One region of the Simplicispira sp. genome, then DNA from elsewhere that is predicted to be linked to it. Evidence: predicted binding sites of a transcription regulator. Region 1 holds the regulator's gene; the other holds the start of a gene.
What was found. Region 1 encodes FNR, which switches genes on or off when oxygen is low (the NO sensors DNR and NnrR bind a similar motif). Its sites were predicted from a motif close to TTGATNNNNATCAA; they were not measured.

Region 1 (4,415 bases):
TAGATGTCGCCCGCCTGGCCCAGCGAGAAGCCGCGCAGACGCACATCTTCCTCGCCGGTTTCGCCCGCCTGGAAGGTCACGCCCGAGGTGGTGCGCAGGACTTCACGGAAATCGTCCTGGTTGCGGTCGGCCATCAGCCGCTCGGTGAAAACGGTCACGCTTTGCGGAATGTCACGCAGCGCCTGGTTACCTTTGCCGATGGTCGTTTGCTGAACCTGCAAGGTGTCTTTGCTTTGGATTTGCGCTTTTTCACGCACCGTCACCGTCGAAAGCGTTGCACTGGGCGCATCGCTGGTCTGTGCCCAACTTCCAACCGAGGCGGCCAGCATGAGTGCTCCCAGGGGCAGTAGCGCTTTGTCGGACGATGCGTTGACTGCCGGGGTGGTGTGCTGCATGGCGCAGGACAGAGGTTTTTTCGGGGAGTGGGTGCGTTTCTGTGCCAATCTGGCCTCCATCGGTTGGGAATATTGCAACCGACACGGCAAAGCGTGTCGGCAGGGGCGCGAGGCAGTGGCTGTGAAACTGGCTGTGCATCGTCAAGCACGCAATGTTAAATCAAATAATAGGCGTTCTCATTTGCGTTGATGCGTCTCCACAACAAGTTGTTATGGGGCCGAGCAAAAAAAAGACCGGCAAAGCCGGCCTTGAAGTGAAAACACGCGAAAGTGCTTATTTGACGTGCTTGCCGATCAGGCCAGCCATTTCAAACATGGACACCTGGGGCTTGCCAAAAACTTCTTTCAGTTTGGCATCGGCGTTGATCATGCGTTTGTCAGATGCGTCTTGCAGGTTGTTGGCTTTGATATAAACCCACAGCTTGCTGATGATCTCGGTGCGTGGCAATGGCGCTGCACCCACCACGGCGGCCAGTGCTGCACTGGGTGTCAGGGCCTTCATGAAGGCTGCGTTGGGCGCACGCTTTTTGGCGGGAGCTGCGGCTTTTTCAACGGCGACAGTCTTGGCGGCGGGGGCGGCCTTGGCCGGGGCTTTTTTTGCAGTTGCCATCTTGGATTTTCCTTTTTTGGGAGTAGTCGGTGGAACCAGCGAAAACCTGATTCTCCACTGGCATGGTCGATGCTACTGGGAAAAAAACAGCTTTCCAAGCTGTGGATGGCTTTTTTTGTGCGTCACCTTGTCACGTCGGCTGCTGTTGCTGGCCGTGCCGTGCATGGTCAGTGGCAGGCTTGCTGGTTATTGACGATGCCTTTGAGTGCGTCAGTGCTGAGAATGCGCACGTGGCGCTGCTTGACCTCGACGATACCTTCTTCGACAAACTTGGAGAAAGTGCGGCTCACCGTTTCGAGCTTGAGGCCCAGGTAGCTGCCGATTTCTTCGCGCGTCATGCGCAGCACCAACTCTGATTGCGAGAAGCCCCGCGCATGCAGGCGCTGCACCAGATTCAGCAAAAAAGCCGCCAGACGCTCTTCGGCACGCATGCTGCCCAGCAGCAGCATGACGCCGTGTTCGCGCACAATCTCGCGGCTCATGATCTTGTGCACATGGCTTTGCAAGGCTGTGACTTCGCGCGAGAGTTCTTCGATGCGGTCAAACGGCATCACGCAGACTTCGGCATCTTCCAGTGCCACGGCGTCACAAGTGTGGTGGTCATTGACGATGCCATCCAGGCCTATCACCTCGCCGGCCATCTGAAAGCCCGTAACCTGGTCGCGCCCGTCTTCTGTGGCCACGCAGGTTTTGAAAAAACCGGTGCGAATGGCATAAAGCGACGTGAACGACTCACCATTGCGAAACAGCGTGCCCCCACGCTTGACCTTGCGCCGTGTGGCCACGATGTCATCAATGCGTTTGAGTTGATCGTCATTGAGGCCCAGTGGCATGCAAAGCTCTCGCAGATTACAGTTGGAGCAGGCGACTTTGATGGTTTGTGGGGTCATGTGGGCAGACACGTGTCCAGTATCAGGCTGAGGGTCAAGCGCATCAACGGCGCCAAGATGAAGGGCCATGGAAGTGCGGTGGGCGGCTGACATGTATCAAATTATCACCCATCCCTTCGGCGGTGAGTGCCAATCCGCTTTTGGGAGGCTGCTTGATCAAGGTCAAGGAGGCTGGTGGTGGTTTCCGGCACAGTGTTTCAGCACACAAGGACGTTCCAATGACCGCTGTTTCCCCTGAATTGTTGACCCGGTTTGATGTGCCCGGGCCGCGCTACACCTCCTACCCTACGGCTGATCGGTTCGTCGAGGCTTTTGGTGATGGCGATTACGTGCTCGCCCTGCAACAGCGCAGACTGGGAACCGCTGCAAAAGCGCTGCCTTTGTCTATCTATGTGCATATTCCGTTTTGTGAGTCCCTGTGCTACTACTGCGCATGCAACAAGATCATCACCAAGCACCAAGATCGTGCGGATCTGTATTTGCGCTATCTCGCACGCGAAATCGACTTGCACACGGCGCACTGCGGCAAAGGTCAGGTCGTCAGTCAGTTGCACCTGGGCGGTGGCACCCCCACTTTTTTGTCGGACGATGGCCTGCGCGACCTGATGGCGCTGCTCAAAAGCAGCTTCACGCTGGCGCCCGGTGGGGAGTATTCGATTGAAGTCGATCCTCGCACGGTAGACGCACAGCGGCTGGCGTTGCTGGCGCAGTTGGGTTTTAACCGGTTGAGCTTTGGCGTCCAAGATTTTGATCCCGAAGTGCAGAAAGCGGTGCACCGTATCCAGCCTGCTGAGCAGGTGTTTGCGTTGGTAGAGTCAGCGCGTACCTTGGGATTTGAGTCGGTCAATATTGATTTGATTTACGGATTGCCGCGCCAGACCAGCGCCTCGTTTGACCGCACGCTGGCGCAGGTAGCGCAATTGCGTCCAGACCGCATTGCGTTGTATGCCTATGCGCATTTGCCTGATCGCTTCAAGCCACAGCGGCGCATCATCAGCGCTGATTTACCCGTTGCGTCTGCCAAAGTCGGCATGTTGGCCAGTTCGCTCGATGCTTTCAGCCAAGCTGGGTACGTGTATGTGGGCATGGATCACTTTGCGTTGCCCACGGATGCACTTGCTATTGCCAAACGCCAGGGCCGTTTGCACCGCAACTTCCAAGGCTACAGCACCCAGCCCGATTGTGATTTGATTGGCCTGGGGGTGTCCGCTATTGGCCGTGTGGGCGCTACTTACAGCCAGAACGCCAAGACACTGGATGAGTACTACGACCGCTTGAACCAAGGGCGTTTGCCCATCGTGCGTGGGCTGGCCTTGACGCGCGACGATCTGGTGCGCCGCGCAGCCATCATGGCCTTGATGTGCCAGGGTGAGCTGTTGTTCGAGTCCATGGAGCAGGCTTGGTTGATTGATTTCCGGCAGTATTTCTCAGCGGAACTGGCGCAGTTGCAGGACATGGCCGACCAAGGGCTGGTAGTGCTGGATGCCGAGGGTGCACGCGTTACCGATATGGGCTGGTATTTTGTGCGCGGCATTGCCATGGTCTTTGACCGGTATTTGCAGGCTGACCGCAACCGTACACGGTTTTCGCGCATCATCTAGGCCTCATGCTTTTTTCTGTTGCCTGGACTGCTTTGATCATGGGGCTCGTGGGTGGGCCCCATTGTCTTGCCATGTGCGCTGCGCCGTGCAGTGTAGTAACTGGCCAAGGCGGTAGCACAGCGCCAGTAGAGCAGCCTCTGCGCCCACTATCCCGGGGGGGACAGCAACGGCGGCTGTGGGCTTACCACCTGGGCCGCTTGCTGGGATATGCCAGTGTCGGGGCTTTGGCCGCCATGGCCATGCAGAGCCTGGCCTGGTTGACGGTGCAAGCAGCTGCCTTGCGTCCAGCCTGGACGATGTTGCATGTGCTGGTGCTGGCGTGGGGCTTGATGATGGTGGCGCAGGCTCGCCAACCCGCCTGGGTAGAGTCTGCCGGGCGTGCTGTCTGGGGCCGTGTACGCCCAGTGGTGGCAGCGCCAGGGGGGGCTTTTGCTGCTGGTTTTTTGTGGTCGCTGATGCCATGCGGCCTGTTGTATTCGGCTTTGCTGGTTGCCTCGCTCAGCGGCGGAGCGCTCCAGGGTGCAGTCACCATGGCCTTGTTTGCTGTGGGCAGCGGGTTGTGGCTGTTGGCGGGGCCTTGGGTCTGGTTACGGATTCGTGACCGTCTGAATGCCAAATACGATGGTGGAGGCACGCGCCTGGCAGGGGCTTTGCTGTGCGGTGTGGCAGTGTGGGCCCTGTGGTTGGGCGCCGTCCACGGCCCCGAGCTGTGGTGCCAATGAGCGTGGGTTGGCCCACGTGCATGGTATTCAGGCTGCTGCGTAGCCTTTCCACAACATGTAAGCCGCCAGGCACAGCAGCAGGCTGGCAAAAACCCGTTTGAGTTGGCGAACTGGCAGGCGGTGCGCTGCCCGTGCGCCCAGTGGAGCCGTCAAGATGCTGCCTGTGGCAATCGCAGCCAATGCGGGGAGCCAGACAT
Region 2 (4,415 bases), on a different contig from region 1:
CATCCGACTTGACCTGCTCGTAGCTGGGCAGGCGGATCACGCTCTTGTCACGCGGCGGCGCCTTGAGGCGGGCCTTGAGCGCCGGGTTGGCGACAAAGGCCATGGGCTGGGCCACGGCCTCAGAAGATTTAAGGTGTTTTTGGCCTGTAACGCCCGCTGGATATGCGCTATCAGCTATCAAATCAGGAGTATTTTCAGGGGCGCTGGCGGGCGCACCGTCTGGCTCGCAGCGACTGCCCTGGGCGCTGGCTTGCTCGCTGGTGGTCAGGTAGGGGTTGATGTGCGCCTCGACGCGGCCCGGCTCATCGACGCTGGTGGAATCGATCTCGAACCAGCCGTCCTCGGAGGCGCGGCGCACAAAGGCGGTGCCGCGCACGTCGGTGATGCTCTCGACGGGTTCGCGCGCGGCGATGCGGTGGGCCACCTCCACCAGCGCGCGTTCGGCGTTGCCGTACAGCAGCAGATCGCACTTGGCATCGACGACGATGCTGCGGCGCACCTTGTCGCTCCAGTAGTCGTAGTGGGCGATGCGGCGCAGGCTGCCTTCGATGCCGCCGAGCACGATGGGCACGTCTTTGTAGGCTTCGCGGCAGCGCTGGCTGTAGACGATGGCGGCGCGGTCGGGGCGCTTGCCGCCGATATCGCCGGGGGTGTAGGCGTCGTCACTGCGGATTTTGCGGTCCGCCGTGTAGCGGTTGATCATGGAGTCCATGTTCCCCGCCGTCACACCCCAGAACAAATTGGGCTTGCCCAGCGCCTTGAAGGCATCGGCGCTGTGCCAGTCGGGCTGGGCGATGATGCCCACGCGAAAGCCCTGGGCTTCGAGCACCCGGCCAATCACGGCCATGCCAAAGCTGGGGTGATCGACATAGGCGTCGCCCGTGACCAGCACGATGTCGCAGCTGTCCCAACCGAGCTGCTCCATTTCGGCACGGCTCATCGGCAGGAACGGCGCCGTGCCAAAGCGCTTGGCCCAGTAGGGGCGGTAGCTGCTCAAGGGTTTGGCGGCGCGCGCGAAAAAGGAAACGTCAACAGGGGCGTTCATGAAAATGGGGTGTGGGGGGAAGCGGCCATTTTACGGCGCGCCCCCTTGTCCGCGCCGGCCAGGGGCTACTGCCCCGGCTGCGGGCTCAGCTGCGCAGGTCTTTGAGGGCGACTTCGTATTGCAGCGCCAGGTTGTCCATGATGCCGAGCAGGCGCTCGCTGGTGCTGGCCACGGCACGCAGGCCGCGCAAATCAGGTTCGCGGGCCAGGGCAGCCTCCAAAAACATCCACTGCATTTCACCAGCGGTCATTTCGCTGCGGATGGTGGTGTTGCTCACCGTGGAGGCGGCCAGGCTGGCCAGGCCACGCTTGAATTCAGCCGCGTCGGCAGTGCGCTGTTCACGCAGGTCTTTGCTCTCCAATCCAGCAGCGGCCAGAAAGTAATTTTTGGCCAGCCGCTGCGACAGCATGCGCTGCTGGCCTGCGGTACTGACCAGTTTGTCGGTGCTGAAGGGGGCGATTTTCTGCAAGCCATCGGCCACGGCGTCAGCGGACTGGAGCATTTTGTCGGCCTGCACGGCAGCATCTGCCACAGACTGCCGGGTGGGCGGCATGGGCAGCGCGGTATCCAGGCCCTCGCTGAACTGGCGCACCTGGGCCAGTGGGCGGGCCAGCGCATCGGGCCAGGGTTGTTTGCCCAGTTCTTGCAGCCCCGCACGCAACAGTTGCCGGGACGAGACCATGGCCATCGCAGCGTCTTCAGGCTGCACGTTCAGAAAAGCCTGGCAATAGGCTTTGGCGATGCGCTGCGACAGGGCACGAAACCGGGCTGCCCGGTGCATTTGCAAACTGGTGACGGGGGTTGACTGGGCCCACGCCGCCCCACTGCTGTGGCACAGCAGTGCAGCCGCAGAAAGTTGCAGCAGTGTGCGGCGCCGGGCGTGGTGCGCCCCCAGGGGAGAAATGGAAAGCATGGGTGCAGGCTCCGTGGTCATGGCAAAGTGTGAGCGGCCATTCTCAAACCCCAGCCCCTGCTGCGTTATGACTCAAGTCAACGCCTGCCGCCGTGTGTACGCCGTGCTGTGGGGGCTACTGGGGGCCAGCCTGACTGCGCTGCCGGGAACATGACACACTGCCGTTTTTTTATCGACGCCCGACATGCTGATACAACTGACTTACGCCAGCCGCTGCTCCCACGCCCTGGGGCCCGCCGATATCAAGGACATTCTGGGCGCCTCGCAGCGCAACAACGCCCGCCTGGGCGTGACCGGGGCGCTGTGCCTGAACAATGGCATCTTCCTGCAACAGCTCGAAGGCGACCGCACGGTGGTCAATGCGCTGTACCACCGCATCCTCAAAGACACGCGCCACCGCGACACGGCCATCCTGGATTTGTCCGAGATCACGCACCGCCAGTTCACCGGCTGGGCCATGGGGCTGCTGCCCTCGCTGGACACCAACCGCCAACTGTTCCTGAAATACTCGGGCGCCGCTGAGTTCGACCCCTACAGCATGAGCACCCTGAGCCTGCGCAGCTTCTTTGCCGAAGTCTTGCAAAACGTGCGCTGGCTTGAATGAGAATGCCGGCCATGCAGACAAACCGCAGCCATGGCTGAACCCCGCGTTATCCCCCTGACCGACCAGCGCCACGCGGCATCCCTGCCCAGCGCGCCAGTGCAGCCGCCCAGCGGCCTGCTGACCGACACGCGCGGGCGGCCCTTGCGCGACCTGCGCATCAGCGTGACCGACCGCTGCAACTTCCGCTGCAGCTACTGCATGCCCAAGGACGTGTTTGGCAAGGACTATCCCTACCTGCCACACAGCGCACTGCTGAGTTTTGAAGAAATCACCCGGCTGGCGCAGCAGTTTCTGGCCCACGGGGTGCGCAAAATCCGCCTCACCGGCGGCGAGCCGCTGCTGCGCAAAAACATCGAGGCGCTGATTGCGCAGCTGGCCCAGCTGCGCACCGTCGATGGCACACCCCCGGAGCTGACGCTGACCACCAACGGCGCCCTGCTAGCGCGCAAGGCCCATGCCCTGAAAGAGGCGGGCCTGACCCGCGTCACCGTCAGCCTGGACGCGCTGGACGATGCCGTATTCCGGCACATGAACGATGTGGACTTTCCGGTGGCCGATGTGTTGGCGGGCATTGCGGCGGCGCAAGAGGCAGGATTGCACGGGCTCAAGGTCAACATGGTGGTCAAGCGCGGCACCAACGACCACGAAATTGTGCCCATGGCCCAGCACTTTCGTGGCACCGGCATTGCGCTGCGCTTTATTGAATACATGGACGTGGGCGCCACCAACGGCTGGCGGATGGACGAGGTGCTGCCCTCGGCGCAGGTCATCGCACGCCTGCAAGAACAGCTCCCCCTGGTGCCGCTGGAGCCCAGCGCCCCTGGCGAAACCGCCCAGCGCTGGGGCTGGGCCAACGCCAGCGGCCAGCACGATGCCACGCTGGGCGAGATCGGCCTCATCAGCAGCGTGACGCAGGCGTTCTGCCACGAGTGCAACCGCGCGCGCCTCTCCACCGAGGGCCGGATGTACCTGTGCCTGTTCGCGGGCCAGGGCTACGACCTGCGCGCCCTGCTGCGCGGCGGTGCCAGCGACGAAGCCCTGGCCAGCGCCATTGCCGCCATCTGGCAAGGCCGCGCCGACCGCTACTCAGCGCTGCGCGCCAGCCTGTCTGGCGAAGTGGGCAGCGGCGCACGGCGCATAGAGATGAGCTACATCGGAGGATAAACATGACAACGATTGACACCCAGGACATCACCGGCCTGGTGCTGGCGGGTGGGCGTGGCGCGCGCATGGGCGGCGTCGACAAGGGCCTGCAAAATTTTCATGGCCTGCCGCTGGCGCTGCACACGCTGATGCGCCTGCAAATGCAGGTGGGCGCCGCCATGGTCAACGCCAACCGCAACCTGGCCGCCTACGAAGCATTTGGCGCCCCCGTCTGGCCCGATGTGCTGGCCGACTGCGCCGGGCCGCTGGCAGGATTTTTGACGGGGCTGGAGCGCTGCGAAACCCCTTGGCTGCTCACCGTGCCCTGCGACACCCCGCTGTTTCCGCTGGACTTGGCCGCGCGCCTGGCCCAGGCCGCCGCGTGCGAGCAGGCCGACATCGCCATGGCAGCGGCCCCCGAGGACGACAGCCACGGCGGCACTGCCGTGCGCGCACAGCCCGTGTTCACCCTGCTGCGCGTGGACTTGCTGGAGAGCCTGGTGCAGTTCACCCAGGCCGGTGGCCGGAAGATCGACGCTTGGACGGCCCAGCACCGCTGCGTGCTGGTGCCCTTCGACGCCCCCGGTGACGACCCACGCGCCTTCAGCAACGCCAACACCCTCGCCGAACTGCACCGCCTGGAGCAAGCCGCATGAGCGCCGACCCTGCCCCGGCCTCTGCTGCCACCGTCGCCCCCACCACCGCCCTGA

Region 2: the regulator FNR is predicted to act here: its motif matches at 2,026-2,039, upstream of PHX69_RS02885 (type IV pili methyl-accepting chemotaxis transducer N-terminal domain-containing protein).

Annotation. Positions count from the first base shown of each region.
Region 1 covers NZ_JAQUAL010000007.1:29,924-34,338, forward strand. Annotated here, with positions in the region: gene PHX69_RS01790 (TonB-dependent receptor) at 1-395, opposite strand, end outside; gene PHX69_RS01795 (SWIB/MDM2 domain-containing protein) at 670-1,005, opposite strand; gene fnr (fumarate/nitrate reduction transcriptional regulator Fnr) at 1,173-1,895, opposite strand; gene hemN (oxygen-independent coproporphyrinogen III oxidase) at 2,114-3,496, shown strand; gene PHX69_RS01810 (sulfite exporter TauE/SafE family protein) at 3,502-4,218, shown strand; gene PHX69_RS01815 (sulfite exporter TauE/SafE family protein) at 4,246-4,415, opposite strand, start outside.
Region 2 covers NZ_JAQUAL010000012.1:31,061-35,475, forward strand. Annotated here, with positions in the region: gene PHX69_RS02880 (YgiQ family radical SAM protein) at 1-1,045, opposite strand, end outside; gene PHX69_RS02885 (type IV pili methyl-accepting chemotaxis transducer N-terminal domain-containing protein) at 1,131-1,958, opposite strand; gene PHX69_RS02890 (BLUF domain-containing protein) at 2,143-2,562, shown strand; gene moaA (GTP 3',8-cyclase MoaA) at 2,593-3,726, shown strand; gene mobA (molybdenum cofactor guanylyltransferase MobA) at 3,729-4,361, shown strand.